Regions from separate parts of the Bradyrhizobium sp. HKCCYLRH3073 genome, predicted to be linked through region 3. Evidence: predicted binding sites of a transcription regulator. Region 3 holds the regulator's gene; each other region holds the start of a gene.

Region 1 (7,271 bases), on a different contig from region 3:
TCTCGGCATCGTCCGCGCCGATACGCTCGACTATCTCGAGCGCAAGGGTTTCGCCAAGGACATCAAGCGGCAGTTCACCTACGTCACCAAGCTCTACAATGAAGAGATGCAGGTGATCGCGCCGCGCGCGGTGCGCAACCTGCGTGACCTCGAGGGCCGCCGCGTCAGCGTCGACCTGCCGAATGGCGGCACCTTCGTCACGGCGCTGACGGTGTTCGAGCGGCTTGGCCTGCGCGCCAACTTCGCCTACATCGAGCAGCGCATCGCGATGGAGAAGCTGAAGCGCGGCGAGCTCGATGCCGTCATCGTGGTCGGCGGCAAGCCCTACAAGTCGGTCTCGACCTTCGTGAACGACGGCCGCTTCCATCTCGTCAACGTCGATTACGATCGACCGCTGCAGACCGACTATCTGCCCGCGACCCTGACGGCGAAGGACTACCCGAACCTGATCGCCGAGGGCGAGAAGGTCGACACGATCGCGGTGCCGGCCGTGCTCGCCGCCTACAATTGGGCGCCGAACACCGACCGCTATCGCAAGCTCGCAACCTTCGTCGACGCCTTCTTCACCAAATTCCCGGCATTCCAGAATCCGCCGTTCCATCCGAAGTGGAAGGAGGTTTCGCTGTCGGCCCCGCTCGCCGGCTGGCAGCGGCTGCCGTCCGCCAGCAAATGGCTGGAGAGCCATGCCATGGAAGGCGCGCAACGCGACCGCTTCGACGACTTCCTGAAGCAGAGCAGCGCCGGCAGGGCGATGCCCAGCCAGGCCGACCGCGAGGCGCTGTTCAAGCAGTACCAGGCCTGGGAGGCCGAGAAGACCGGCAGCGCCCGCGCCCAGGCGCGCGGCCAGCGCTGAGCTCGGAGCGTTCGACGACGTCCCATCAAGAGAAAAGCCCCGCGGATGCGGGGCTTTTTGCTTTTGCGCCCTTCCGAGGCGCTGACTGCGGGCGCCCGGCTTGCCCGGCCGGAGCCGTCGTCAGCCGATCGTCTCGCCGTCCTTCGCGACGTCAGCGTTCTTGTCTGCCGCCAGCCGCGCGAGTACGGCGCGGGCGGCGGCATGATGGTCGGGCGTGATGTTCGAGGCGACCATGCGGATGGCGGTGGCGAGCACCGCCGCGTCGTCGGTGAAGCCGAGGATGGGCAGCACGTCAGGCATGAAGTCGAACGGCACGACGAAGTAGGCGATGGCGCCGAGCAGGGCGACCTGTACGTGCCGGGGTGTCTCCTTGTCGAAGGCGCAGTAATACGCCGCAAGCAGCTCCTCGGCGAATGGCAACCGCGCGACAACCTTCTTGAACTTGATCCAGAAACGACGGCGAAGGGTCTCGCGATCCCGGGCCAGCCGCTCCGCGGGCTCGAAGCCAACGCTGTAGTCGGTCGCATCCGACATGATGTCCGATCTCCGGTTCCAGACGGCGCCGGGGGCGCGGTCCTCGCCCTCGGATGTGGTGATGGCGACGCCGGCCGCAAGGCGCGTGCCGTCGTCGCCAAGGCCTCAGCCGCGCATCGTCGCGGCGATCGCGTTCATCGCCTTGGCGAGCTCGATGTCGCGCAGGGTCACGCCGCCGGCGTCATGGGTCGTGAGGACCACCTCGACGGTGCGGTAGACGTTGCGCCACTCGGGATGATGGTCAGCCTTTTCGGCGACCAGGGCGACGCGGGTCATGAAGCCGAAGGCTTCGTTGAAGTCTGTGAATGTGAACGTGCGGGCGATGGCCTCACGGCCCACCGCCTCGGACCAGCCGGGAAGCTCCCGCAAGGCAGTGGCGCGTGCCTCCGCCGACAATCGTTGCGGCATCTCGATCTCCTCTCGTGGTGCAATCGACCGGACACGTGGCAACATCCGGGCGATTGCGGGGTCTACCTCCAGCCGGATCGCGCTGGGGTCCGCCCGATCAGAGCCTTGTCACAGGCCGTTGCCGGAGGGGCTCGGACCTGTCCCGATCCCCCGGTGGCTGGTGCGATGGTAACCATGACGCAGATGTCACCCCGGGCGGACAAGAAATTTGCTACAGTTCAGCTCTATCGAAGGACGACGTGGCCAGACGAAGCCGCCTGTGGCATCGCCCGGGCCCAGGACCACCGGAGGACAGAATCTGGTAGATGCTCAGACCACGCCAGCGCAGCGCTCACGGATGCGCCCTGCCGTGTTCATCGTCATCGCCGGGATCCTTGCGGTCGTCGGCGCTTTGACGGGTGCCTACTATTTTGCGATGCGTCCCGTGGTGCTCAAGATCGCGGTCGGTCCGCCCAACAGCGACGACCTGAAGGTCGTCCAGGCCCTGACCCAGGCCTTTTCCCAGTCGCACGCCTCCGTCAGGCTGCGGCCGGTTCCGACCGAGGGCGCCGCCGAGAGCGCGCAGGCGCTGGCCGCCGCCAAGGTGGATCTTGCGATCGTGCGGGGTGACCTCGAGGTCCCAAAGAACGCACAGGCGGTGGCGACGCTGCGCAAGAACGTCGTCATCCTCTGGGTGCCCTCGTCCGGCAAGGGCAAGAGCCGCAAAGGTGGCGCCAAGATCACGAAGATCTCGCAGCTCGCGGGCCACAAAGTCGGCATCATCGGCCGGACGCCGGCGAACGCGAACCTGCTGAAGGTCATCCTGCGCCAATATGGCGTCGACCCCAGCAAGGTCGAGATCGTCCAATTCCCGATCACCGAGGCCGCCGAAGCGGTCCGAAGCCAGAGGGCCGATGTCTATCTGGCGGCCGGTCCCATCAACAGCAAGATCACGGCGGATGCGATCGCCGCCGCCACCAAGGAAAGCGGGCCTCCGACGTTCCTGGCCATCGATTCCGCCGCAGCCATCGCACAGAACCATCCCGAATACGAGGCCACCGAGATTCCGGCCGGCGCGTTCGGCGGGGCGCCCGATCGCCCCGAAGATGAAGTGAAGACGATCAGCTTCAATCACCACATCGTGGCACGCAAGGGCCTCACCGACTCGACGGTCTCGACGTTCACGCATCAGCTGTTCTCGGTGCGCCAGCAATTGCTGTCGGAATTTCCGCTTGCCGCCAAGATCGAGACGCCGGACACCGACAAGGACGCGGCGATCCCCGCTCATCCCGGCGCGGCGGCGTTCGTCGACGGCGAGGAGAAGACCTTCCTCGACCGCTACAGCGACTACATCTGGTGGAGCCTGATGGCGCTTTCGGCGATGGGTTCGGCCGGTGCGTGGTTCGCCGGCTATCTCAAGCGCGACGAACGCACCATCAACACCTCGCTGCGCGATCGTCTGCTGGAGATGATCACCATCGCGCGCAGGAGCGATTCGACCGAGGAGCTCGACCAATTGCAGAGCGAGGCCGACGAGATCCTGCGCAACACGCTGACCTTCTTCGAGGACGGTGCGATCGAGCACGCTGCGTTGACCGCGTTCAACATCGCGCTCGAGCAGTTCCACAACGCGGTGGCCGATCGCAAGCTCATCCTGATGAGCATGCCCGCCAATCTGCAGCGAACCGGCGCGCAGTTGCGTGCCGCCGGCACCTGAGGTCGGACCACGCTTGCGCTGCGGCCGTGTCACGCGGCGGCCGGGGCGCGATTGTAATTCCAGCGTCATCAATCTTTCCTAGGTCTGCCGGGCCGTGACTCGCGCCTGCTCCCGCGCGCGATCCGACCAGGAGATCCGCATGACGCTTCGCATTCCTCGACCGCACACAGCCCTGTCCCGCCGCCGCTTCCTGTCGACGGCCGCCGCAGCCGGCGTCACGACGCTGGCGATGCCCTATCTGAGCCGCGCCGCCGACCGGCCGCAGATCACGCATGGCGTGCAGTCCGGCGACGTCGGCATGGATGGCGGCGTGGTCTGGGCGCGTGCCGATCGGCCGTCGCAGATGCTGGTCGAGGTGGCGACCACCGAATCGTTCAAGGACGCGCGGGCGCTGCCACCGATCGCCGCGCTTCCGGAGAGCGACTTCACGGCCAAGATGCTGATCGAAGGCCTGCCGAGCGGCCAGGACATCTTCTACCGCGTCAAGTTCCGCGACCTGTCGCATACCGCGGTCGAAAGCGAGGCCGTGGCCGGCCGCTTCCGCACCGCGCCCGGCAACAAGCGCGACGTCTCGTTCGTCTGGGGCGGGGATGTGGCGGGGCAGGGCTGGGGCATCAATCCCGATGATGGCGGCATGTTCACCTTTGCGACGATGAAGAAGCACCGCCCGGATTTCTTCCTGCATTCCGGCGACACCATCTATGCCGACGGCCCGATCAAGTCCGAGGTAAAGCTGCCGGACAACAAGGTGTGGAAGAACCTCACCGTGGAAGAGAAGGCCAAGGTCGCCGAGACGCTCGACGAATTCCGAGCCGCCCACAAATACAATTTCCTCGACGAGAACGTTCGCGCCTTCAATGCCGAGGTGCCGATCTTCGTGCAGTGGGACGATCATGAGGTCACCAACAACTGGTCGGCTTCCAAGGAGCTGCCGGCGAGCTACAAGGAGCGCAACATCCAGCTGCTCGCGGCCCGCGCGGCGCGCGCCTTCCACGAGATGTATCCGATGCGCGAGAGCATCATCGAGCCGGGCCGCGTCTATCGCACCATCAACTACGGTCCGCATCTCGACGTGTTCGTGCTCGACGAGCGCAGCTACCGCGGCGCCAACGGTCCCAATCTCGAGGACAAATATGGCCCGGCGTCCTACTTCATCGGGCCGGAGCAGATGCGCTGGCTGAAGCAGGCGCTGCTCAATTCGCGCGCGACCTGGAAGGTGATCGCCTCCGACATGCCGCTCAGCATCATCGTCTATGACGACGCGGCCAACAAGAAGGGCTCGGAAGCCATCGCCCAGGGTGACGGCCCGGCGCGCGGCCGCGAGCTCGAGATTGCCGAGATCCTGCGCTTCATCAAGACGGCGCCGATCCAGAACACGGTGTGGCTGACGGCGGACGTGCACTACGCGGCCGCGCATTATTACGATCCGAACAAGGCGCAGTTCCAGGACTTCGAGCCGTTCTGGGAGTTCGTCTCCGGTCCGTTGCATGCCGGCACGTTCGGTCCGAACGAGCTCGACAACACCTTCGGCCCCGAGGTGCGCTTCATCAAGGCGCCCGGCCTCGACAAGCAGAACCTGCCGCCATCGGCCGGGATGCAGTTCTTCGGCCACGTCAAGATCGAAGGCGCAACGGGCCAGATGACCGTGACCCTGCGGGATCGCGCCGACGTCGCGCTGTGGTCGACCACGCTCGATCCGAAGCTCGGCTGAGGTCTTGTTGCTCGGCGGCAACACGATCGCGTGCTGCGACGGCAACTAATCGCGTCGCCGCAGCACGGCCTCCAGCGCCTCGGTCGGGCACGGCTTCGGCAGCCGCGGCCGGTCGGCGAATGCGGCCGGCACGCGGTCGGCGCCATAACCGGTCGAGAATGCGAAGGGAATGCCGAGCGCCGCCAGCCGCTCGGCAATCGCAAAGCTCTTCTCGCGGACCAGGCCGACATCGAGGAGTGCGAATTGCGGGACACGCTCGGCGATCATGGCGAGCGCGGTGGCGACGTCGGCTGCGATCCTGATGTCGGGAACGCCGAGGTCGGTGATCGTGTCTTCCAATCCGAGCGCAATGATGGGGTCGTCTTCGACGACCAGCACATGCTGATAGAACTCGGGCACGCCTGATTGCGAGCTGGTCATGGGATCTGCGGGTTCCAGGAGGAGGGACGGACCCCGCGGCCGGCGCCTCCTCTCGAGCGCGCTGGCGGGTTCCTGGAACCAAGGCAGCATATCAGAGTTCCTCTGTCGGTGCACTTGTGAACACAAGGAGCACGGATCACGCACATGCGTTGCGCACGGGGGATGACGATGCTGAGCCAGGGTGTGACCACGCTGAGCCGGGAACGGCCCTACAACAACCTGCTGCGGCGGCTCAGTCCGGCCGACTACGCGCTGATCTCGCCGAATCTGGTCGAGGACACGGCAACGCCGAACGAGCTGCTCTACAGTCCGGGCGACGACGTGCAGATCGTGCATTTTCCCTGCGGGCCGGCGCTGACGTCCTATCTCGTTCCCAATGAGGACGGTCGCGACGTCGAGACCATCCTGGTCGGCCGCGAGGGCGCCGTCGGCGGGATCGTCAGCGAGGGCTTCCTGCCCGCCTATACGCGGATCGTCGTCAAGTTCGGCGGCCCGTTCGCCCGGCTGCCGTTGTCCCGCCTGGCGGCCGCCAAGCTGCAATCCAAGACGCTGCGCAACGTGTTCGCGCGCTACGCCGATTGCATGCTGGCGCAGATGTTCCAGTCGACCGCCTGCAACGCGATCCATTCGATCGAGCAGCGCACGGCGAAGTGGATCGTGGCCGCGATGGACCGCACCGATGGCGAGCCGATCGTGCCGCTGACGCATGAGCAGCTGGCCACCCTGCTGGGCGTCGGCCGCAGCTACGTCAGCCGGGTTGTCCAGACCTTCAGGGCCGAGGGCATTCTCGAAACCCGCCGCGGCGCCTTCATGGTGCGGGACTTCGACGCGCTGAAGCGCCGTTCCTGCCTGTGCAACGAGGCCGTGAAGACCCATTTCGAGGAGGTCCTGCGCGGTGTCTATCCGACCGAGCAGGCCGAGGCGGGCTGAGCCCGCAGGCGCCATTGACTTTCCGCGCATGGGCGCAGCGGCCGCGTCGGCCGTCAGCGTTTTCTCCCGCGCGGCCGGAGGCGCGTGGCGGCGGAGGCATTAGCCAGCCGCCCGGAAACTGCTCCTCGCTCCTGAAAGCAGTCATTGTTTTTTGGCATTTTCTGCCTATATTGCGCCGCAACGCGCGAGGTCTGCCCGGTCGATTGGCCGGGCTTCCTATTTGGGGCTGCCGGCCCCTGCCGCCGAACGAGTTTCGCGAGCGCGCGTCGCAAAGCTAACAGCTTGATTCGACTATCATAAAGCGCGCGCCCCGCCGGGGACAGAGCACGGGCTCTTGAGAAAGCTTAGAAGACACCGACCATGAACCTCCGTAACATCGCTATCATCGCCCACGTTGACCACGGCAAGACGACCCTGGTCGACAAGCTGCTGCAGCAATCCGGTACCTATCGCGAAAACCAGCGTCAGGTTGAGCGCGCGATGGATTCGAACGATCTGGAACGCGAGCGCGGCATCACCATTCTGGCCAAGTGCACCTCGGTGCAGTGGAAGGATACCCAGATCAACATCGTCGACACCCCCGGCCACGCCGATTTCGGCGGCGAGGTCGAGCGCATCCTGTCGATGGTCGACGGCGTGATCGTGCTGGTCGATGCCGCCGAAGGCCCGATGCCGCAGACCAAGTTCGTGGTCGGCAAGGCGCTCAAGCTCGGCCTGAA
Region 2 (7,271 bases), on a different contig from region 3:
GCCGCGATGGTCCGGATGCATGCGCCAGCCGATGTCGGACAACAGGCAGGCCGCGTGCCGCAGCCTGCGATCGTCCTCGGTCTCGCGGATGTGCATCACGCGGAACAGGCGGTCGGTCCAGTCGATCAGCTCGCGGGCATGCTGGGCCGAGCGCGACAACAGCTCGTTGAGGCCCTGCGCCGCGCAGAGCAGCCCGTCCTTGGCGCGCTCGGCGTCGGGAAGCTTGGAGTAGAGCAGGCCCTCGCGCACGCCGAAGGTCGAGAACACGACGGTCGTCGGCCTGGCGACGCGGATGATGTGCTCGAGCACCAGCGCGGCATAGGCAAGCAGCGGGCGCCGCGCCTCGGCGATCGCTTCGATGTCGGCCAGCATGTCGGCGGCGACGAGACGGCGCAGCCGGCGCACGAAGGCCAGCCCGTCGGCCGCCGGGATCGCATAGCCGTGCATCACCCCGAGCGGATAACCGCTCTGGATGATGTGGATGCGCGCCAGCGCGCGCCAGGTGCCGCCGACCGCGTAGAAGGTGCGGCCCTCGCCGGCCAGCAGCTGCGGCAGGTCGGTCAGCGCCTCGCTCGCGATACGCTGCGCCTTCTTCAGCGATTTCTCGGCAAGATCCTGCAGCGCAAGGCTGCCGAGCGGCAGGGTGACGCCGCTGCGGACCTGGTGCCCGCGCACGTCGATCAGCTCGAGTGAGCCGCCGCCGAGATCACCGACGATGCCGTCGGGCTTGTGAATGCCGGAGATGACGCCGAGCGCCGAATAGCGCGCCTCTTCGGCGCCGGTGAGGATCTGGATCGGGGCGCCGCAGATCTTCTCGGCCTTGGCGATGAAATCGGGGCCGTTCGAAGCATCCCGGCAGGCGGCGGTCGCGATGGCATGAACCTGCCCCACCCGCTGCACCTTGCACAGCGCACGGAAGCGCTTCAGCGCGGTCAGCGCCTTGTCGACGGCATCAGATGCGAGAAGGCCGGTGGTCTGGACCTCGCGACCGAGCCCACACAGCGCCTTCTCGTTGAACACGGTGACGAGACTGCGTTCCATCGCCTGGTAGACGACGAGACGGACCGAATTCGAGCCGATGTCGATGACACCGACGCTCGTGGCCCTCGTGCGGGGCGGCTTCACCACGGCATATCCCGGCGCAGAAGGCCCCGGTGCAGACAGCCCCTATGAAGGAGAGCGTTCATTCCGGCGCGTGAGCCGGCGCGGCGATGATTCCTTGAGCGACTTTCCACGGCCGGACAGACTCGGATTCGTCATGAAGTAATTGTGCAGGTTGAACGGCTCCTCGCCCTTCGCGGCCTTCATACGCGTTGACGACCCATCCGGCAACAATTGCCAGCTCTGCTCGGTATCCTTCAGGTTCGCGACCATGATCTGTTCCAGGACCTGCTGATGCACGGTGGGGTTCTGAAGCGGGCACAGCACCTCGACGCGGCGGTCGAGATTGCGCGGCATCATGTCGGCCGAGGAGATGTAGACGGCGGCCTTGGCGCTCGGCAGGCCCTGACCCATACCAAAGCAGTAGATGCGGCCATGCTCGAGGAAGCGGCCGATCACCGATTTGACGCGAATGTTCTCCGACAGTCCGGGGAGGCCGGGACGCAGGCAGCAGATGCCGCGCACGATCAGCTCGATCGACACGCCGGCCTGCGAGGCCTCGTACAGCGCGTCGATGATGTCGGGATCGACCAGCGAGTTCATCTTCATCCAGATCACGGCCGGCTTGCCCTGGCGGGCGAAGCTGGTCTCGCCGTGGATGTGCTCGATGATGCGCTTGCGAAGCGTGAGCGGCGACACCGCCATCTTCTCGATGTCGATCGGCTCGGCATAGCCGGTGATGTAGTTGAACACCCGCGTGACGTCGCGGCCGATCACCGGGTCCGACGTGAAGTAGGACAGGTCGGTGTAGATGCGCGCCGTCACCGGATGATAGTTGCCGGTGCCGGTGTGGACATAGGTGGTGAGGCTGCCGCCCTCGCGGCGCACGACCATCGACAGCTTGGCATGCGTCTTCAGCTCCAGGAAGCCGTACACCACCTGTACGCCCGCGCGCTCCAGGTCGCGGGCCCAGCGGATGTTGGCCTCCTCGTCGAAACGCGCCTTGAGCTCGACCAGGGCCGTCACCGACTTGCCGGCCTCGGCGGCCTCCACCAGCGTGCGCACGATCGGCGAATTGTTGGAGGTCCGGTACAGCGTCTGCTTGATCGCAACGACGTCGGGATCGCGCGCCGCCTGCTGCAGGAACTGCACGACGACGTCGAACGACTCGTAAGGGTGATGGACGATCAGGTCCTTCTGCCGGATGGCGGCGAAGATGTCGCCGCCATGGTCGCGGACACGCTCGGGATGGCGCGGCACGTAGGGCGCGAATTCGAGGTCGGGCCGGTCGACCCGCGTCAGTTGCGACAGCTCGTTCATCGCCAGCACGCCGTCGACGACGAACACCTCGTCATCCGTCGTGGACAGCGCATTCTGCACGAAGCGGCGCAGCTCCTCCGGCATGTTGGCCTCGATCTCGAGCCGGATCACCGAGCCGCGGCGCCGCCGCTTCAGCGCCGTCTCGAACAGCCGCACCAGGTCTTCGGCCTCTTCCTCGATCTCGATCTCGCTGTCGCGGATGATCCGGAAGGCGCCCTGGCCCTTCACGGTGTAGCCCGGAAACAGCCGGCCGATGAACAGTCCGGTCGCCTGCTCGAGGGTGATCAGGCGGATCACGCCATCCTTGGAGCCGGGGAAGCGGATGAAGCGATCGATCTTGCCGGGCATGCGAATGAGGGCGTTCATCGGACGCCCGTCGGCGGAGCGGATCAGCTGCAGCGCCACGGTGAAGCCGAGGCTCGGGATGAACGGGAATGGATGCGCCGGATCGATCGCGAGTGGCGTCAGCAGCGGGAAGATGTTGGCGAGGAAATGGTCCTCGATCCAGGCGCGCTCGCTCCTGGTGACGTCCTGACCGTCGACCAGCACGATGCCGAGCTCGCCGAGAAACTTGCGCAGGTCGCGCCAGATCGCCTGCTGGTCGATGGCGAGCTGCGACACCGTCTCGTTGATCAGCTTCAGCTGCTCGGTCGGCGTCAGCCCGTCGGGGCTGCGCTCGGCGATGCCCTCGCGGACCTGGGCGCGGATGCCGGCGACGCGCACCATGAAGAATTCATCAAGGTTGTTGGCGGAAATCGACAGGAAGCGCACCCGCTCCAGGGCGGGATGGCGCGGATTGACCGATTCCTCCAGAACGCGGCGGTTGAAGTGAAGCCAGGACAGCTCCCGATTGATGAATCGCTCGGGGCTCGAGGCAATCTCGATGGACGGCGCCGAGACCGGTGCTTTCTCTGAAATTTCAGTAACTTGCTCGGTATCCATAGGGAATTCGATCCATATCCGTCCAGTCGCGAATGGTCGACCGTAGCCCAATCTGGGTGACCAGGGGATGACGTTGCCGGCACCATTGAGGTTCCGTCATCAACCGCCGTCAAGATGGCCGTCGGTCACGCCGGGCGGAGCAGCTCCGCCGCCAGCGCCCGGGTGACGGGGCGTCCGAGCCGCAGCGACTCGTTGTCCAGCAGCGCGATGGTCTGGCGTGCCGCCGCATAGGACCGCTCGATGTGGCTGGCGAGATAGCTGACCACGGTTTCGTCGATCGCCATTTGCCGGTCGGCGGCCAGCTTGACGATCAGGGCCCGGAACAGCTGGTCGTCGGGCGGCAGCAGCGTGACCACCGGGACGGCACGCAGCCGCGACCTCAGATCGGCCAGGGCGATCGGCAGGGCCGCCGGGGCCTCGCGCGCCGTGATCAGCACGAAGGCCTCGTCCTGGCGGGCCAGGTTCAGCAGGTGAAACAGCGCCCGCTCGTCGAGACCGGTTGCGGTCAGATCCTCCAGCACCAGCGCGCCGGTGGCGAGCGCCCCGGGGACCACGCCTGCCTCAAGGGCATGCGCGGACAGCGATCGGGCGCCTGCCTGCTCGGCCCAGATCGCGGCGAGGTGGCTCTTGCCGGAGCCGTCGGGGCCGACCAGGAACATGGTCCGCGCCGGCCATTCCGGCCAAGCGTCGACCAGAGCGAGCCCGGCCGCGTTGCCTGGACCTTCGAAGAAATTGTCCCGCGTCAGGCTCTCCGCATGCGGCAGCGCGAAGGCCAGCTGACGAGGGGGGATATGGCCGGCCAAGATCGAATTGCTCCGTATCGTGTGGTGCGTGAGGTCAGGACGGGCCCTCCGCGGAGGATCACCGGACCTCGATGGTGCTCATGTGGCGCACCCAGTCGACGAGATACAGCCCGACCGACACGAGGGTAAAGACGGTGACCAGCACCATCAGCACCACATCGTAGGGCCTGGGCTCGAAGCCGAAGCTGAGCGAGGCCAGCACAAGCGCCGCGAATCCCACCTGGGCGACCGTGTTCAGCTTGGAGACCATCAATGGCTTCATCGCGACCGGCCTGTCGAACAGCCAGGACACGATCACCGCCGAGACGATCATGATGTCGCGCGAGACCACCAGGATGACGATCCAGCGCGGGATCGCGCCCCAGATGCCAAGCGTGACGAAGATCGAGACCAGCAGCGCCTTGTCGGCGAGAGGATCGAGCAGCGCTCCCAGCTCGGACCGCAGGTTGAAGCGCTTGGCCAGGAAGCCGTCCACGGCGTCGCTCACCCCCGCGACCACGAAGACCAGAAACGCGATCTCCATCTGGCCGGCCGCAATGGCCCAGACGACGATCGGAACCAGCAGGATTCGACCCAGCGTGATCAGATTGGGGATACTGTGGGGAATGGTCACGCAGCGGGTCCCGACGACGACTCGATCAAAAGACAACCCGATTCCGAAACAGGGCGAACCGGTACGGTTCCTAGATAGTGTGGGGACGAGCCCCTTGCGAGCCATTGCGCGCGGCCGGATTCCGACGTAACCAGCGGCCAGATTAGGGGTTTTTACCATGACCGAGCGCAAGAACGGGCTCACTTATGCAGATTCGGGCGTCGATATCGATGCCGGAAATCGTCTGGTCGATCTGATCAAGCCCATGGTGCGCGCAACCGCCCGCGCCGGCGCGGATGCCGAGATCGGCGGCTTTGGCGGCCTGTTCGACCTCAAGGCCGCTGGATTCAAGGATCCGGTGCTGGTCGCGGCGACCGACGGCGTCGGCACCAAGGTGAAGATCGCGATCGAGACCGGGCTGCATGGCGGCATCGGCATCGACCTGGTCGCCATGTCGGTCAACGATCTCGTCGTGCAGGGCGCCGAGCCGCTGTTTTTCCTCGACTACTTTGCGTGCGGCAAGCTCGACCCGGAGGCGACGGCGTCGATCGTGGCCGGTATCGCCGAAGGCTGCCGGGAATCCGGCTGCGCGCTGATCGGCGGTGAGACCGCGGAAATGCCGGGCCTCTACAAGGACGGCGACTACGATCTTGCCGGTTTCGCGGTCGGCGCGGCGGAGCGTGGCACGCTGCTGCCGTCTCCCGACATCGCGGCCGGTGACGTGGTGCTGGGGCTCGCATCCTCCGGCGTCCACTCCAACGGCTATTCGCTGGTGCGCAAGATCGTCGCCCAGTCCGGCCTCGGCTTCGATGCGCCGGCGCCGTTCGCGCCGGTCCTGACTCTCGGCGCGGCGCTGCTGACGCCGACCCGCCTCTATGTGAAATCATGCCTTCGCGCCATCCGCGAGACCGGTGCGGTGAAGGGGCTCGCACACATCACGGGCGGCGGCTTCACCGACAACATTCCACGCGTGCTGCCGAAGCATCTCGGCGTCTCGATCGACCTGACGGGCCTGCCGGTGCTGCCGGTCTTCAAATGGCTGGCGGAGCAGGGCGGCATTGCCGAGCGCGAGCTCTTGCGCACCTTCAATTGCGGGATCGGCATGATCGCGATCGTCAAGGCCGAGGCCGTCGATGCCGTCATCGAGGTGTTCACCGCGAATGGCGAGCACGTCGCGCGGCTCGGCGAGGTCGTTGCTGCGACAGGCGACGAGCGGGTGATCTACACCGGCGCCCTCGATCTGGCTCTGTGAGACGAGTGTGCCGATGAAGCGCCGCGTCGCCATCCTGATCTCGGGCCGTGGGTCGAACATGGCCGCGCTGATCCACGCGGCGGCGCAGCCGGAATTTCCGGCCGAGATCGCCGTCGTGATCTCCAACCGGGCCGATGCGGCCGGGCTGCAGAAAGCGCAGGAGAGCGGCGTCGCGATCGAAATCATCGAGAGCAAGCCGTTCGGCAAGGACCGCGCAGGGTTCGAGGCCAGACTGCAGCAGGCGCTCGATGCACGCGGCATCGAGATCATCTGCCTGGCCGGTTTCATGCGCCTGTTCACGGCGGAGTTCGTGCAGCGCTGGTACGGCAGGATGCTGAACATTCACCCGTCGCTGCTGCCATCATTCCCCGGCCTCGATCCGCATGGCCAGGCGCTGCGCGCCGGCGTCAAGCTGTCAGGCGCCACCGTGCATTTCGTCATCCCGGAGACGGATGCAGGTCCGATCGTGATGCAGGGCGCGGTCGTGGTCAGGGACGACGACACGCCGGACACGCTGTCGACGCGCATTCTCGGCGTCGAGCATCGGATCTATCCGGAAGCGCTGAAGCTGTTGGCCAAGGGCTTGGTGCGGCTCGAAGGCGATCTCTGCCGGACGTCGTCCGTGGAGCAAGGCGATCATACGCTGATCTGGCCGGTCGTCCGCTAGCTGTCGCGGACAAAAAAATCCCCGGCGGGGCCGGGGGCACATCAAGGCTGACGAAGTCTGATCATCGGCGGCGAGCGAACCTGACGCGGAGCTCGTGAGTTGGTTTACGAACCCGCGCTGTGGCGCTCTCCGCAGGGACGATGCTCACGAGAGCTTCAGGTTCTCTGCCGACGTCTTGCCGCGGCTCTCCACCAGATCATATTCGATCGTCTGGTTCTCGTTGAGCGTGGTCAGTCCAGCACGCTCCACGGCTGAGATGTGGACGAACACGTCCTTGTCTCCGCCAGTCGGTTTGATGAAGCCATATCCCTTGGTCGGGTTGAACCACTTCACGCTGCCCTTGTAGGTCGGCATCGCTGTCTCCTCGTCTAGACGAAAAAAAGACGCGGCCACGCTCACGCGTGCCACGCCACAAACGGGCTTCCCGGGATCTGCTCAATTTCCAAAGTCGCGAAACGCACAGTCGAACGGCCAATCCGATTGTACGGGAGATTGCAACACGATTTTCCGCCGATATCAAGGTTGGCGGACTGATGAGAACGCGTCGCGACGTCGCGTCGCCGGCTGTTGCTGCAATTGCGAGGCTTGTGGTGC
Region 3 (7,271 bases):
GTCGAACCAGTTCTGGAGCCTCAACCTCTCCAAGACGATGGCCAACCTGCCCGTCACCATCAACAACTTCGTCCAGAGCCCCTATGCCTATTGGAAGCAGCTGGCCTGGAGCGGAGCCCTTCTGATCACTCTGGCCGTGCTCGCCCTGAATGTCAGTGCACGCATTCTCGGCGCCGAGAGGAACGCAAAATGACCGACCTGTCCGTATCCGTCAGCCAGCCCAATCCCGCCGCGCTGAACGGCAAGGTTTTGCCGGAAGCCCCCGCCAAGGTGACCGCGCGCAACCTGAACTTCTATTACGGCGATCACCACGCGCTGAAGAACATCAACCTGTCGCTGGGGACCAACCGCGTCACCGCGTTCATCGGCCCGTCCGGCTGCGGCAAGTCGACCCTGCTGCGCATCTTCAACCGGATGTACGATCTCTACCCGGGCCAGCGCGCCGTTGGCCAGCTCATGCTGGACAACACCAACATCCTCGATCCCAAGCTCGACCTCAACCTGCTGCGGGCCCGGGTCGGCATGGTGTTCCAGAAGCCGACGCCGTTCCCGATGACGATCTACGAGAACATCGCCTTCGGCATCCGGCTGTATGAGAAGATCTCCAAGTCGGAGATGGACGACCGGGTCGAGAAGGCATTGCGCGGCGGCGCGTTGTGGAACGAGGTCAAGGACAAGCTCAACGCTTCGGGCCTGTCGCTGTCAGGCGGCCAGCAGCAGCGGCTGTGCATTGCGCGCACCGTGGCGGTCCGGCCGGAGGTGATCCTGTTCGACGAGCCGTGCTCGGCGCTCGATCCGATCTCGACCGCCAAGGTCGAGGAACTGATCCAGGAGCTCGCCGAAAACTATACGATCGCCATCGTGACGCATAACATGCAGCAGGCGGCCCGCGTCTCCGACAAGACCGCCTTCATGTATCTCGGCGAGCTCATCGAGTTCGACGACACCAGCAAGATCTTCACCTCGCCGAGCGATCGGCGGACCCAGGATTACATCACCGGCCGGTTCGGCTGACGCCGACGACATTGACTTCAGGAGATCATCATGGCCAGTGAACATACCGCCAAGGCGTTCGACAGCGATCTGCAGGATCTCACCCGGCTGGTGTCCGAGATGGGCGGCCTTGCGGAGCGGCTGATCGTCGATTCCGTCGATGCGCTGGTGCGGCGCGACATCGCGCTCGGCCAGAAGGTGGTCGCCACCGACGCCGAGGTCGACAAGCTGCAGCGCATCATCGAGGAGCGCGCCGTGCTCACCATCGCCCGGCGACAGCCGATGGCGGTCGATCTGCGTGAGATCGTCGGCGCGATGCGCGTGGCGACCGATCTGGAGCGCATCGGCGATCTCGCCAAGAACATCGGCAAGCGCGTCGCGGCGCTGGAGAGCGACTTCCATCCCCTCAAGCTGATCCGCGGGCTCGAGCACATGACCGACCTGGTGCAGTCGCAGGTCAAGACGGTGCTGGACGCCTATGCCGCGCACGACCTGCCGGCGGCGATGACGGTGTGGAAGGGCGACGAGGAGGTCGACGCCATCTGCACCTCGCTGTTCCGCGAACTCCTGACCTACATGATGGAGGATCCGCGCAACATCTCGTTCTGCATCCATCTGATGTTCTGCGCCAAGAACATCGAGCGCATCGGCGATCACGCGACCAACATCGCGGAGACCGTCTTCTATATGATCGAAGGCCAGCAGATCATGGACAAGCGCCCGAAGGGCGACATGACGAGCTTCGCATCGACGATCCCCGGCAACTGAGAGAGACGGTTCTGACATGGGCGCCCGAATTCTGGTGGTGGAGGACGAGGAGGCGCTGACGACGCTCCTGCGCTACAACCTCGAGGCCGAAGGCTACGAGGTCGAGACGGTGGCGCGCGGAGACGAGGCCGACACACGGCTGAAGGAGCGCGTTCCCGATCTCGTCGTGCTCGACTGGATGCTGCCGGGCCTGTCCGGCATCGAGCTGTGCCGCCGCCTGCGGGCGCGGTCCGAGACCCGGCAATTGCCGATCATCATGCTCACCGCGCGCGGCGAGGAGAGCGAGCGCGTGCGCGGCCTCGCGACCGGCGCCGACGACTACATCGTCAAGCCGTTCTCGGTGCCGGAGCTGCTGGCGCGCGTGAAGGGCCTGCTGCGGCGGGCGAGCCCGGAGCGGCTGGCGACCGTGCTGTCCTATGGCGACATCGAGCTCGACCGCGAGAAGCGCCGCGTGGCGCGCTCGGGACGGCCGATCGATCTCGGCCCGACCGAATACCGCCTGCTCGAGTTTTTCCTGGAGCATCCCGGCCGCGTGTTCAGCCGCGAGCAGCTGCTCGATAGCGTCTGGGGCCGCGACATCTATATCGACGAGCGCACGGTCGACGTCCATATCGGCCGCCTGCGCAAGCTGCTCAATCCGGGCCGCGAGCAGGACCCGATCCGCACCGTGCGCGGCGCCGGCTATGCGCTCGATGATCGCTTCGCCAAGAGCGAGCAGGTGTAAGGGGCGATCGGGCGTGAGGATGAAGCAGGTGTGAGGCGCGAGGGGGCCCGATTGAGGAGATCGCGGTCCGCTTTCCGCCACGCCGCCGCCGTCTTGATCGTGTCTGCTTCGTGGCCCGTCACGATGTTTCGGTCCCAGCGGACGCCCTTGATCAAGACCATCATCATATCTCTAGCCGTGCTGCTCGGCAGCGCGGCGGGCGCCGCGGCCGCCGAGCTCGAAGACGCGGTCGCCGCGGCGGGAAACGGACAGCACGCCGCGGCGATGCGCCGCCTGCTGCCGCTGGCCGCCAAGGGCGATGCGCGGGCGCAGTTCGACGTCGGCTTCATGGAGGCCTTCGGCTGGGGCCAACCGCGCAACCCCGCCGAGGCGCTGGCGTGGTATCGCAAGGCCGCCGATCAGGGCCTCGCCGTCGCCCAGCATTATCTCGGCATCGCCTATGTCAACGGCGAAGGTGTCGCGAGCAATTATGGCGAAGCCGGCCGCTGGTTCAGCCGCGCGGCAGCGCAGGGCTTCGCCCAGTCGCAATACATGCTGGGCCTGATGCTGCTGGACGGTCGCGGCGTGAAGCAGGACGTCGTGCAGGGCTACGCCTGGCTGGTGATGGCGGGTCGCAGCGGCGTGCGATCGGCCGGCCGCGACGTGCAGCGGGTCAAGCTGACCGAGCCGCAGCGCGTCCAGGCCCAGAGCGCCATTGCGGCCTGGCGGCCGAAGCCGGAATCGGCGGAGGCGGGCGTCGCCGCTCCGCGTCCGGAGCAACTGCTCGGGCTCGACCGCCACATCGGCGAGGTCGTCGATCCCACCTCGTGGCCGGCGTCGTCGATCGGCGTCGTCACCGTCGCGCAATACTCGACCGGCGGCTGGTGCACCGGCACGCTGGTCGCGCCGCGCGTCGTGCTCACCGCGGCGCATTGCGTGTTCAACGGCGTCGCGCAGGTCAGCCCCGGCAATGTCCGCTTCCTGGCCGGCATGAACAGGGGCACGCCGGCGGCATCGTCGGTCGCCGACAAGCTGATCGTGGCGCCGGACTTCGTCCCGACCCGGCACGACAGATGGTCGCTCGACCGCTCGCCCGCCGATTGGGCGCTGATCGTGCTGAAGGATGCGCTGCCCTCGAAGCCGGTCGCGGTCAAGGCGCTGACGCGGGAGGAACTGCAGGCTGCGACATCAGCCGGAACCATCTCCGAGATCGGCTACGGCCAGGAGCGCCGCTATTCGCCGACCGGCCAGCGCAATTGCAGCGCCGGCATGACCAGCGATGCCCGGCTGCTGACGGTGCATTGCCTCGCCAATTTCGGCTATTCAGGCTCCCCCATCATGGCCGAAGTCGGCGGGCAGCCGGTCGTGGTCGGCATCTTCTCGGCGTTCCACGAGGAGACCCGGCTGATGTTCGCTGCTCCCGCGAGCCAGTTCGAAGCGGTCGTGCGGCGCGAGATCGCGGCGCAGAGTGCCTCGTCGGGCTGAAGGAGGAGGGGACGAGAGAGGTCCCGCCGCTGGTCATGATCTGTGCGTGACTGGATAGCGGGTTGCCAAGCGAGCGGGCGAACCGCGAACTGCAGCCGATTTTTCCTGCAGCTTTCGCCTGCCGCGGGGCCTTACCGAACTGGCCTGGCTCTTGCTATGGTCCGAGTATGACGATTGTTCCAATTGATCATCCTCGTGCCCCACGGCTGCTGTGGTGGCGGTCGCAGCCCGGCCGCAACGTTGCGCTGGTCGGCGGTCTGGTCGCCGCCAACGCGCTGGCCTGGGTCTGGGCGTTCGCGCTCTACGCCGACCGGCCCGCCATCGTCGGCACCGCGCTGCTGGCCTGGCTGCTCGGACTGCGCCATGCGGTCGATGCGGATCACATCGCGGCCATCGACAACGTAGTGCGGAAGCTGGTGCAGGACGGCAGCGCGCCGCGCGCCGCCGGCCTCTATTTTGCGCTCGGCCATTCCAGCGTCGTCGTGATCGCCACCATCGTAGTGAGCCTGGTGGCCGGCTCAGATCTGTTGAGTGAGGACAGCGCCATCCGCGCGATCGGCGGCACCATCGGCACCTCGGTCTCCGCAGGCTTCCTGCTGCTGATCGCCTTCGCGAATCTGGTGCTGTTCGTGAACCTCTGGCGCCGCCCGTCCCACCCGCATTCCGACATCGATGCCGCAGGTAGCGCCGGGCGGGGCCTGCTCATTCGTCTGCTGCGGCCGGTGCTCCGCCTCGTGTCTCGCGCCTGGCACATGTACCCGCTCGGTTTCCTGTTCGGCCTGGGCTTCGACACCGCCAGCGAAATCGGGCTGCTCAGCCTGTCGGCGACCGAGGCAGCGCGCGGCGCGAGCCTGGCGCATGTGCTGGTATTCCCGGCGCTGTTCGCGGCGGCGATGGCCACCGTCGACACCGCCGACAGCATGCTGATGGCCGGCGCCTATCGCTGGGCGTTCACGGATCCCGCGCGCAAGCGGCGCTACAATCTGGTCATCACCGGCGCCTCTGTCGCGATCGCGCTGGTGATCGGCGGCGTCGAGGCCGTCGCGCTGCTGACGCCCCGGCTTGGCTTCACCGGCGGATGGACCGAGGTCGTCACTGCGCTGGGCGATGATCTCGCCAACCTCGGGATCGTCGCCATCGGACTGTTCGGCCTGATCTGGGCGGGTGCCATGCTGCTTGGCCGCCGTCCGGGCGGTTCCGAGGATGCGCCGGGTGAGGAGCTTGCCAGCGTTCGCGCCGGGGCGCTAAACCCGAGGGCGAAATAGGATCGAGCGCGCGGGTACGAATGATGGCCGGCTCGGACGAAATGACCAGGATGCTGTGGCTGCAGGGCGCGAGCTGCGGCGGCTGCACGATGTCGATCCTGGAAAGCGGTGCGTCCGGCTGGTTCGATGAGCTGCGCCAGTCCGGCATTGACCTCATCTGGCATCCCTCCGTCAGCGAGCAGACCGGAGACGAGGTCGTGGAGCTGCTGGAGGCGATCCGCGACGGTCGCGAGCGGCTCGATCTGCTGGTGCTCGAAGGCTCGGTGGCGCGCGGACCTGGTCAGACCGGCCGCTTCAACATGCTCGCCGGCACCAACCGCTCGATCTATCACTGGCTGCTCGATCTGGCGCCGCTGGCCGACTACGTCGTCGCCGTCGGCAGCTGCGCGGCCTATGGCGGCATTCCTGCTGCCGGCATCAACCCGACCGACGCGGTCGGATTGCAGTTCGAGGGCAGTGACATCGGCGGCGCGCTCGGCGCGGGATTCCGCTCGAAACGCGGGCTGCCGGTGATCAACGTCGCAGGCTGCGCGCCGCATCCGGGCTGGATGATGGAAAGCCTGCTGGCGCTCACCTCGGGCGATCTGACGGCAGACGGCCTCGACGCAGTGGGACGTCCGACCTTCATCGCCAATCACTTGGCTCATCACGGCTGCTCGCGCAACGAGTTCTACGAGTTCAAGGCGAGCGCTGAGACGATGTCCGAGCGCGGCTGCCTGATGGAGCATCTCGGCTGCCGGGCGACGCAGGCGGTCGGCGATTGCAATCAGCGCTCCTGGAATGGCGGCGGCTCCTGCACCAAGGGCGGGTACGCCTGCATCGCCTGCACCTCGCCGGGCTTCGAGAGCACGCAGAACTATCTGGAGACGGCGAAGCTCGCCGGCATTCCCGTAGGCCTTCCGACCGACATGCCGAAAGCCTGGTTCGTGGCGCTCGCCGCGCTGTCGAAATCGGCCACGCCGCGCCGCGTGCGGGTCAATGCGACGGCGGATCACGTCGTGGTGCCGCCGGGCCGGCCCAGTGACAAGCGCCGTCCATGACGCGGATCACGGTCGGGCCGTTCAATCGTGTCGAAGGCGACCTCGAGGTCAGGCTCGATATCGAGAGCGGCCGCGTCACCAGGGCGGAAGTGACGGCGCCGCTCTATCGCGGCTTCGAGCAGATCCTGGAGGGGCGGCCGCCGCTGGACGCGCTGGTGATCGCACCGCGAATCTGCGGCATCTGCTCGGTGTCGCAATCGATCGCCGCCGCCGCCGCGTTGCGCCAGGCCATGGGCATTGCGGCAGCGCCAAACGGCATCCTCGCGGCCAACATCGCCCATGCGGCCGAGAACGCGGCGGACCATCTGACGCATTTCTACATCTTCTTCATGCCGGACTTCGCCCGCGACGCCTACGTCGCGCACGCTTGGCATTCGGCTGCGGCCGAGCGTTTCGCGGCGACGAAGGGCAGCGCGGCTCGCGAAGCGTTGCCGGCGCGCGCGCGGCTGCTCGAGATCATGGGCCTGATCGCCGGCAAATGGCCGCACAGTCTCGCCTTCCAGCCGGGCGGGACGACGCGCGCGATCGAGCTCGGCGAGCGCGTGCGCCTCAACGCGATCGCGGCGTCGTTTCGCGGTTTTCTTGAACGCGCCGTGTTTGCCGACAGGTTGGAGAATGTGCTCGCCTTGTCGACGTCGGACGAGCTCGACCGTTGGCGCGAGGGCCGCGCCGGCGACTTCGCGCATTTCCTGCGCATCGCCGACGCGCTCGATCTGGCGCATCTTGGCCCGGGCTCCAGCCTGCTGATGAGTTTCGGCGCTTATCACGAATCTGACAGTGCGCACTTCCGGGCCGGGCTTCGCACCCGCGATGGAACGATCGAAGCGCTGCCGTCGAATCGGATCACGGAGGACGTGTCGCACGCCTGGATGCGTGCGACCTCGCTCGATCCGGCCGAGAGCCGGACCGAGCCCGACGCCGACAAGCCCGACGCCTATAGTTGGTGCAAGGCGCCGCGGCTTGCGGGAGAACCGGTCGAGGTCGGCGCTCTCGCAAGGCAGGCCATCGACGGTCAGC
Region 4 (7,271 bases), on a different contig from region 3:
ATGCCTCGCCGCAGCTCGAGCGGACGATCGGCCGCTTCACCCAGTTCCTCACCCTGGTCGGTCTCGCCGCGCTGCTGGTCGGCGGCGTCGGCGTCGCCAACGCGGTCAAGAGCCATGTCGACCGCCGCACCGAGGTGATCGCGGCGTTCAAGGCCCTCGGCGCCACCAGCCGCGACGTGTTCGGCATCTACCTCGTGCAGGTGATGGTGCTCGCCACGATCGGTTCGATCATCGGCCTCTGCGCCGGCGCGGCCCTGCCCTTCGCCATCGTCGGGCTGTTCGGCAACATCCTGCCGCTGCCCGTGATCCCGGCTATTCATTCCGACGAGCTGGCGCTGTCCTTCGTCTATGGCCTGCTCACCGCACTGGCGTTCGGTCTGTGGCCGCTCGGGCGCGTACGCGACGTGCCGGTGGCGGCGTTGTTCCGCGAGGCGGTCATCGCCGAATGGCACCGGCCGCGCTGGAGCTATCTGGTGCTGATCGCGGGCACCGTCGCGCTGCTGATCGCGGTCGTGATCGGCTTGTCCTACGACAAGCGCATCGCCGCGGTGTTCGTCGTCGCCGCCGCGCTGGTGTTCGTGCTGTTGCGCGGCATTGCCGCCGCGGTGATGGCAATTGCGCGCGCCCTGCCGCGCAGCCGCTTCCCGATGCTGCGGCTGGCGGTCAGCAACATCTACCGCCCGGGCGCGCTGACACCGTCCGTGGTGCTGTCGCTCGGACTGGGTCTCGCGGTGCTGGTCACAATCACCCAGATCGACGGCAATCTGCGGCGCCAATTCCTGGCGCAACTGCCGGAGCAGGCGCCGTCGTTTTTCTTCATCGACGTCCCCTCCGGCGAGGCCGACCGCTTCCGCGGCTTCCTCAAGGACCTCGCCCCTCAATCCGCTGTCGAAGACGTGCCGATGCTGCGCGGGCGCATCGTCGCCGCCCGCGGCGTCCGCGCCGAGGACCTCAAGGCGACGACGGACACCGAATGGGTGCTGCAGAGCGATCGCGGCCTGACCTATACCGCCGAGATTCCCAAGGGCTCGAAGGTGGTCGAGGGCGAGTGGTGGAGCGAGACCTACAGCGGACCGCCGCTGGTCTCGATCGAGAAGCGCATCGCCGACGGCCTCGGCCTCAAGCTCGGTGACGACATCGTCGTCAACGTGCTCGGACGCGATATCACGGCGCGGATCGGCAACATGCGCACCATCGACTGGCAGGGGCTCGGCATCAACTTCGTGCTGGTGTTCTCCCCGAATGCCTTCAAGGGCGCGCCGCACACCCATGTCGCGACCCTGACCGAAGCGCGCTCCGATGCCGCCGAGGATGCCCGTGTCATCCGCAAGGTGGCCGACGCCTTCCCGATGGTGACCAGCGTGCGGGTCCGAGAGGTGATGGAGACCGTGGGCTCGGTGGTCTCCAACCTCGCGCTCGCCATCCGCGGCGCCAGCGCGGTGACCTTGATCTCGGCCATCCTGGTGCTCGGCGGCGCGCTGGCCGCCGGCCACCGCCACCGGGTCTACGACGCGGTCATCCTGAAGACCCTGGGCGCGACGCGGCTGCGGCTGCTCGGCGCCTACGCGCTCGAATATCTGATGATCGGGTTTGCCACCGCCGCGTTCGGCGTCATCGCCGGCTCGGTCTCCGCTTGGCTGATCGTGACCCGGCTGATGACCTTGAGCTTCGCCTGGCAGGCGGGCAGCGCCGCGCTGGTCGTCTTGGCGGCGCTGATCGTGACCGTCGGCCTCGGACTGGCCGGCACCCTGCTCGCGCTGAACCAGAAGCCGGCGACGGTTCTTCGGAATCTCTAGCGGCTTGATCGAGCGCTTGCGCGCTCATGCCGCACGGTTAACGCGATTTATACGGCTGAGACGCGTTCGGAGCGACATTCAGCCGCGCGTGGAAGCTTGCGGCGGATATGCTAGTTTCCCATCTAGGGAATGGGCTCAGAGACCTGCCAAAGATGGCGAATTTGCCGATGACGCAAATTTAATATCGATGGCAGCGGGTATGAGATAGGGTTTTTCGAGAACCGGCTGAAGGTCCTGCCAGGATCGGGCTGCCGGGCAACCAACGGGAATTCGACCATGTCGGACCTCAACCGCAACTATGCTTCACCCTTTGGCCGGGTGGCCGGGCGCGCCGATGCCGCGACCGTCGACGCCGGTCTGCGCGCCTACATGCTGCGCATCTACAATTACATGAGCATCGGCCTGGCCATCACCGGCCTCGCGGCGCTCGGCGTCTACATGGCGTCGGTGACCGGCGATCCGGCGGCCGGCGTGTTCAAGTTCGGCAACGCCTATCTGACGCAGTTCGGCTACGCGATGTTCGTGAGCCCGCTGAAGTGGCTGTTCATCCTTGCCCCTCTGGTCATGGTGTTCGCGATCTCGGCCGGCATCAACCGCCTCGCGCCGTCGACCGCGCAACTCCTGTTCTGGGTGTTTTCGGCCTTGATGGGCATCTCGCTGTCGTCGATCTTTCTGGTGTACACCCACACCTCGATCGTGCGGGTGTTCTTCATCACCGCGGCGACGTTCGGCGCGCTCAGCCTGTACGGCTACACGACCAAGCGTGACATGACGGGCATGGGCTCGTTCCTGTTCATGGGCCTGATCGGCATCGTGCTGGCGAGCCTGGTGAACCTGTTCCTGGCGAGCTCGATGCTGCAGTTCATCGTCTCGGTGATCGGCGTGTTCGTGTTCGCCGGCCTGACCGCCTGGGATACGCAGCGCCTGAAGAACGAGTACATCTACGGCTACGCCTCCGCGGGCGGCGACATCGCCGAGCGCGCAGCGATCACCGGCGCGCTGTCGCTGTACCTGAACTTCATCAACCTGTTCACGCTGCTGCTGCAGCTGCTCGGACAGCGCGACTGATCCAACCGCTCGAACGAGCGACCTTCGAAGCCCCGGCCTCACCGCCGGGGCTTTTCGTTTGCACAAACCCCGATTGCGACCGGCGCAAAGCCGCAGCGGCAGCCATGCCGCGAGGCCGGATTGATCGCCGCGTCCGCATGGGTATGCTTGCACCCCATGTCGAACATCGAAATCCGGCCCACCCAGGAGGCCGACCTCCCGGCCATCACCGCCATCTACGGCCAGGCCGTCCGCGAGGGCACGGCCACCTTCGAGCTCGACCCTCCGGATCTGGCGGAGATGACGCGCCGCTTCCGGGCGCTCCGCGACGGCGGCTTCCCCTATTTCGCCGCCCTGCTGGACGGAGAGGTGGTAGGCTATGCCTATGCCGGGCCCTACCGGCCCCGCCCTGCCTATCGCTTCACGGTGGAGAACTCGGTCTATCTCGCTCCCGCCAGCCAGCGTCGCGGCATCGGGATGCGACTGATGCGGCAGCTGATCGACGCCTGTGAGGAGGGAGGCTTTCGCCAGATGATCGCCGTCATCGGCGACTCCGCCAATGCCGGCTCGGTCGGGCTGCATACCGCCTGCGGCTTCCAGATGATCGGCACCCACCCGAGCGTCGGCCTGAAATTCGGCCGCTGGCTCGATACTGTGATGATGCAGCGCCCGCTCGGGGCCGGGAGCAGCGACGTCCCGGCGTAAGCGACGCCGGTCGAAATGTCGTGATCACCCGGCGGGTCGGATCAGACCAGCGCCGGCTTCGGCGCGATCGCCAGCAACACGCGCTCAAGCTCGTGGCCGCGGCGCAGGATCAGCCCGGTGGCCGAGATCACGCTGTACATGCCCTGCTTGCGTGCGAGACGCGGATCCTTCTCGATGCGGTAGATCGGCACCTCGGACGCCCGGCGAAACACGGAGAAGACGGCCCGGTCACGCAGGAAGTCGATCGAATAGTCGCGCCACTCACCGTCGGCGACCATGCGACCGTAGAGGTTCAGGATGCGGTTCAGCTCCAGGCGGTCGAACGTCACCCGGTTCGGCGCTGCGGCCGCACTGCGCGCCGCCGCGCGGTTCTCGCTGGGGTCGGCGTCCTCCGGCGTGAGGTTCATTGGCGTCCTCCTGTCATCTGTGTGACATGATCGCGCCATCCGGCAGAAGCCGCAAGGGGCCGTTTTCGTTGTTGAAGTTCGACCGAGCCTGCGAGGTCATCAGTTCCGCGAACACGCAAGCGTCACGGGATCGTTAGCGGAATCATAATCGCGCCGTCTTTCCGCCCACCGACCGCCCCCGACCTTCGGCATAAGATTCGTGTGCGTTGGCCCGGTCCTTTCGGTTCCGGATTCCTCAGCCCCCAGCCCCCCGGGGTCGTCAGGATCGGGTCTATTCACAAGTAAGGCAAAGGGCCAACGCAAGTTGGTCCTTTTGCTTTTCTGGCGTGAGCTGCCGGAAGATGTCGCGGCGCGCCGTCGCACGGACGTGACGCGCCTCACGCAGGTCAGCGAAAACGAAGATCGGAACGACGGAAGATCAGCGCTCGGGACCACGCGCCGTTGCTGAAGCCCGTCCGCCCAACGGCAACTCGGAAAAGGCGGCGCCGAGCATCGGCCCAGGGCGGTCGCGACTGCCGTCCTGCACATAGACGACGGTGCCATCGACGCCCTCGCGGGCGATCTTCTCCAGCGGCACGCTCCAGCTGACCGGCGACCCGGTCCAGTCACCCAGCTTCTGGAGACCGCGAACGACGTTGTAATAGGTCAGGTCGCGGCCGCTGTTCTCGCCGCGCCCGACCGAGATCGGGACCACCCGCGAGATCGAGCAGACCCAGACCTCGCCGTGCCGGCGCGGCGCATGCTCGCTGGCCGCGGCGACCGAGACGGAGAGCTCCTGGCCGTCGACCGACAGCCTCACCGGCACCGACATCACCGCGCCGCCCTGGACGGTTTCCTCGATCGCGCCTTCGATCGCCTCGCGGTCGCTGCCGATCACATGCACAGAGCCGTTGATCACCGCCTGCGGCGTATAGACCTCGCGGTCCCCGCGCGCACGAGAATAGGCCCGCTGCCGGGCCGTGAAGCGGGAGTCGGCCAGCGTGTCCTTCCAGCCGAGATAGTCCCAGTAGTCGATCGGCAGCGACAACGCGATGACCGAAGGATCTCTGGCGAGCTCGCCGAGGATCTTGTCAGCCGGCGGGCAGGACGAACAGCCTTGAGAGGTGAAGAGTTCGATCACCGCACGGGGATCGGACGCGGCTGGCCGGACGAAAGCGATGACCGCACAGACACTCAGCGCTGCGCGCGACCACCACGACATCTGTCCACTCATCGCCACTGTCCCGTCTGGACCACCGTCCGCTGCGCCCTGCGCATCACTGCATCCGCGATGCCGTCCTCGTAGTTAACAAACCGAAAATGCAAAGGAGGCGGCCTTTGTCATAGGCCGCCTCCTTCATCACCCGCTACTCACTTCAGAGTGAGCCAAACTGTCGCATCGCGCTTTGGTTAAGCGGCGAGCTTGCGCAGCACGTAGTGCAGGATGCCGCCGTTGCGGTAGTAGTCGAGCTCGTCGAGCGTATCGATCCGGCAGAGCAGCGGCACCTGCTGCGCCGCACCGTCGGCCGAGACGATCTCGGCGGTCAGGGTTTGGCGCGGCTTCAGGTCGCCCTGCAGGCCCTTGATGGTAACCTTCTCGTCGCCCTTGAGGCCGAGCGAGGACCAGGACGTGCCTTCCTGGAAGGTGAGCGGCAGCACGCCCATACCGACCAGGTTGGAGCGATGGATGCGCTCGAAGCTCTGGCAGATCACGGCGCGGACGCCGAGCAGCCGGGTACCTTTGGCGGCCCAGTCGCGCGATGAGCCGTTGCCGTATTCGGCGCCGGCGAACACCACCAGCGGCACACCCTCTTCCTGATACTTCATCGCGGCGTCGTAGATCGACATCTGCTCGCCGTCGGGCCAGTGCTTGGTCAGACCGCCCTCTGGGATGTTGCCGTCGGCGCCCTTGAGCATGAAGTTCTTGATGCGGATGTTGGCGAAGGTGCCGCGCATCATGATCTCGTGATTGCCGCGGCGGGTGCCGTACTGGTTGAAGTCGGCCGGGCGAACCTGGTGCTCGCTGAGGAACTTGCCGGCGGGCGAGGTCAGCTTGATCGAACCGGCCGGCGAGATGTGATCGGTCGTGATCTTGTCGCCGAACAGCGCCAGCACGCGGGCCTCGACGATGTCCTTGATCGGCTCCGGCTCCTTCTTCATGCCTTCAAAATACGGCGGGTTCTGCACGTAGGTCGACGACATGTTCCAGCGATAGGTTTCGCTCTCGACGGTCTTGATCTTGCGCCAGTTGGTGTCGCCCTTGAACACGTCGGCGTAGCGCTTCTTGAAGATCGACGCCTTGACGAACTTCTTGACGAAGTCGTTGACCTCCTTGGTCGTCGGCCAGATGTCCTTCAGGTAGACCGGCTTCTTGTCCTTGCCGATGCCGATCGGCTCGACCGCAAGGTCCTTGGTCACGGTGCCGGCCAGCGCATAGGCGACGACCAGCGGCGGCGAGGCCAGGTAGTTGGCCTGCACGTCCGGCGAGACGCGGCCTTCGAAGTTGCGGTTGCCCGACAGCACGGCCGCCGCGACGACGCCATTGTCGTTGATCGACTTCGAGATCTCCTCCGGCAGCGGGCCGGAATTGCCGATGCAGGTGGTGCAGCCGAAGCCGACCAGATTGAAGCCGACCTTGTCGAGGTCCTTCTGCAGGCCCGAATTAGCAAGGTATTCGGCAACCACCTGGCTGCCCGGGGCGAGCGAGGTCTTCACCCACGGCTTGGCCTTGAGGCCCTTGGCGGCGGCGTTGCGGGCCAAGAGGCCGGCGCCGATCAGCACGCTCGGGTTCGAGGTGTTGGTGCAGGAGGTGATGGCGGCGATGACGACGTCGCCATGGCCGATATCGAAGTCCTTGCCCTCGACCGGGAAGCGCTGCTCGGCCGCATCGGGCTTCTTGTACTCGCCGGCCAGCGCGGTGGCGAAACCTTCGGCCACGGCAGGCAGCGCGATGCGGCCCTCGGGACGCTTCGGACCGGCCATCGACGGCACGACGTCGGCGAGATCGAGCGTCAGCGTCTCCGTGAACACCGGGTCGGGCGACTTGGCGGTGCGGAACAGGCCCTGCGCCTTGGCATAGGCCTCGACCAGCGCGACGCGCGGCGCCTTGCGGCCGGAGGTCTTGAGATAATCGATCGTCGCGGTGTCGACCGGGAAGAAGCCGCAGGTCGCGCCGTATTCTGGAGCCATGTTGGCGATGGTCGACTTGTCGGCGACCGAGAGATGGTCGAGGCCGGGGCCGAAGAACTCGACGAACTTGCCGACCACGCCGAGCTTGCGCAGCATCTGGGTGACGGTCAGCACGAGGTCGGTCGCGGTGACGCCTTCCTTCAGCGCG

What was found. The regulator PhoB, encoded in region 3, activates phosphate uptake and scavenging genes when phosphate is short. The targets are predictions, from matches to a motif close to TGTCATNNANCTGTCAT.
Region 1: the regulator PhoB is predicted to act here: its motif matches at 3,544-3,560, upstream of ACQR1X_RS13540 (alkaline phosphatase D family protein).
Region 2: the regulator PhoB is predicted to act here: its motif matches at 3,420-3,436, upstream of ACQR1X_RS08160 (RNA degradosome polyphosphate kinase).
Region 4: the regulator PhoB is predicted to act here: its motif matches at 3,967-3,983, upstream of ACQR1X_RS28310 (DUF2794 domain-containing protein).

What each region holds. Positions count from the first base shown of each region.
Region 1 covers NZ_JBNPUD010000004.1:552,914-560,184, forward strand. Annotated here, with positions in the region: gene ACQR1X_RS13520 (TAXI family TRAP transporter solute-binding subunit) at 1-853, shown strand, start outside; gene ACQR1X_RS13525 (YkvA family protein) at 974-1,387, opposite strand; gene ACQR1X_RS13530 (4a-hydroxytetrahydrobiopterin dehydratase) at 1,493-1,795, opposite strand; gene ACQR1X_RS13535 (TAXI family TRAP transporter solute-binding subunit) at 2,145-3,491, shown strand; gene ACQR1X_RS13540 (alkaline phosphatase D family protein) at 3,631-5,202, shown strand; gene ACQR1X_RS13545 (response regulator) at 5,248-5,622, opposite strand; gene ACQR1X_RS13550 (Crp/Fnr family transcriptional regulator) at 5,791-6,552, shown strand; gene typA (translational GTPase TypA) at 6,913-7,271, shown strand, end outside.
Region 2 covers NZ_JBNPUD010000003.1:109,170-116,440, forward strand. Annotated here, with positions in the region: gene ppx (exopolyphosphatase) at 1-1,125, opposite strand, end outside; gene ACQR1X_RS08160 (RNA degradosome polyphosphate kinase) at 1,168-3,363, opposite strand; gene ACQR1X_RS08165 (DnaA ATPase domain-containing protein) at 3,489-4,166, opposite strand; gene ACQR1X_RS08170 (CDP-alcohol phosphatidyltransferase family protein) at 4,225-4,779, opposite strand; gene purM (phosphoribosylformylglycinamidine cyclo-ligase) at 4,937-6,010, shown strand; gene purN (phosphoribosylglycinamide formyltransferase) at 6,024-6,677, shown strand; gene ACQR1X_RS08185 (cold-shock protein) at 6,822-7,031, opposite strand.
Region 3 covers NZ_JBNPUD010000010.1:48,124-55,394, reverse strand. Annotated here, with positions in the region: gene pstA (phosphate ABC transporter permease PstA) at 1-193, shown strand, start outside; gene pstB (phosphate ABC transporter ATP-binding protein PstB) at 190-1,014, shown strand; gene phoU (phosphate signaling complex protein PhoU) at 1,045-1,761, shown strand; gene phoB (phosphate regulon transcriptional regulator PhoB) at 1,778-2,485, shown strand; gene ACQR1X_RS22750 (trypsin-like serine protease) at 2,633-3,949, shown strand; gene ACQR1X_RS22745 (HoxN/HupN/NixA family nickel/cobalt transporter) at 4,117-5,214, shown strand; gene ACQR1X_RS22740 (HupU protein) at 5,238-6,254, shown strand; gene ACQR1X_RS22735 (nickel-dependent hydrogenase large subunit) at 6,251-7,271, shown strand, end outside.
Region 4 covers NZ_JBNPUD010000016.1:93,266-100,536, forward strand. Annotated here, with positions in the region: gene ACQR1X_RS28295 (ABC transporter permease) at 1-1,796, shown strand, start outside; gene ACQR1X_RS28300 (Bax inhibitor-1/YccA family protein) at 2,073-2,864, shown strand; gene ACQR1X_RS28305 (GNAT family N-acetyltransferase) at 3,021-3,548, shown strand; gene ACQR1X_RS28310 (DUF2794 domain-containing protein) at 3,590-3,955, opposite strand; gene ACQR1X_RS28315 (DUF1223 domain-containing protein) at 4,374-5,156, opposite strand; gene acnA (aconitate hydratase AcnA) at 5,345-7,271, opposite strand, start outside.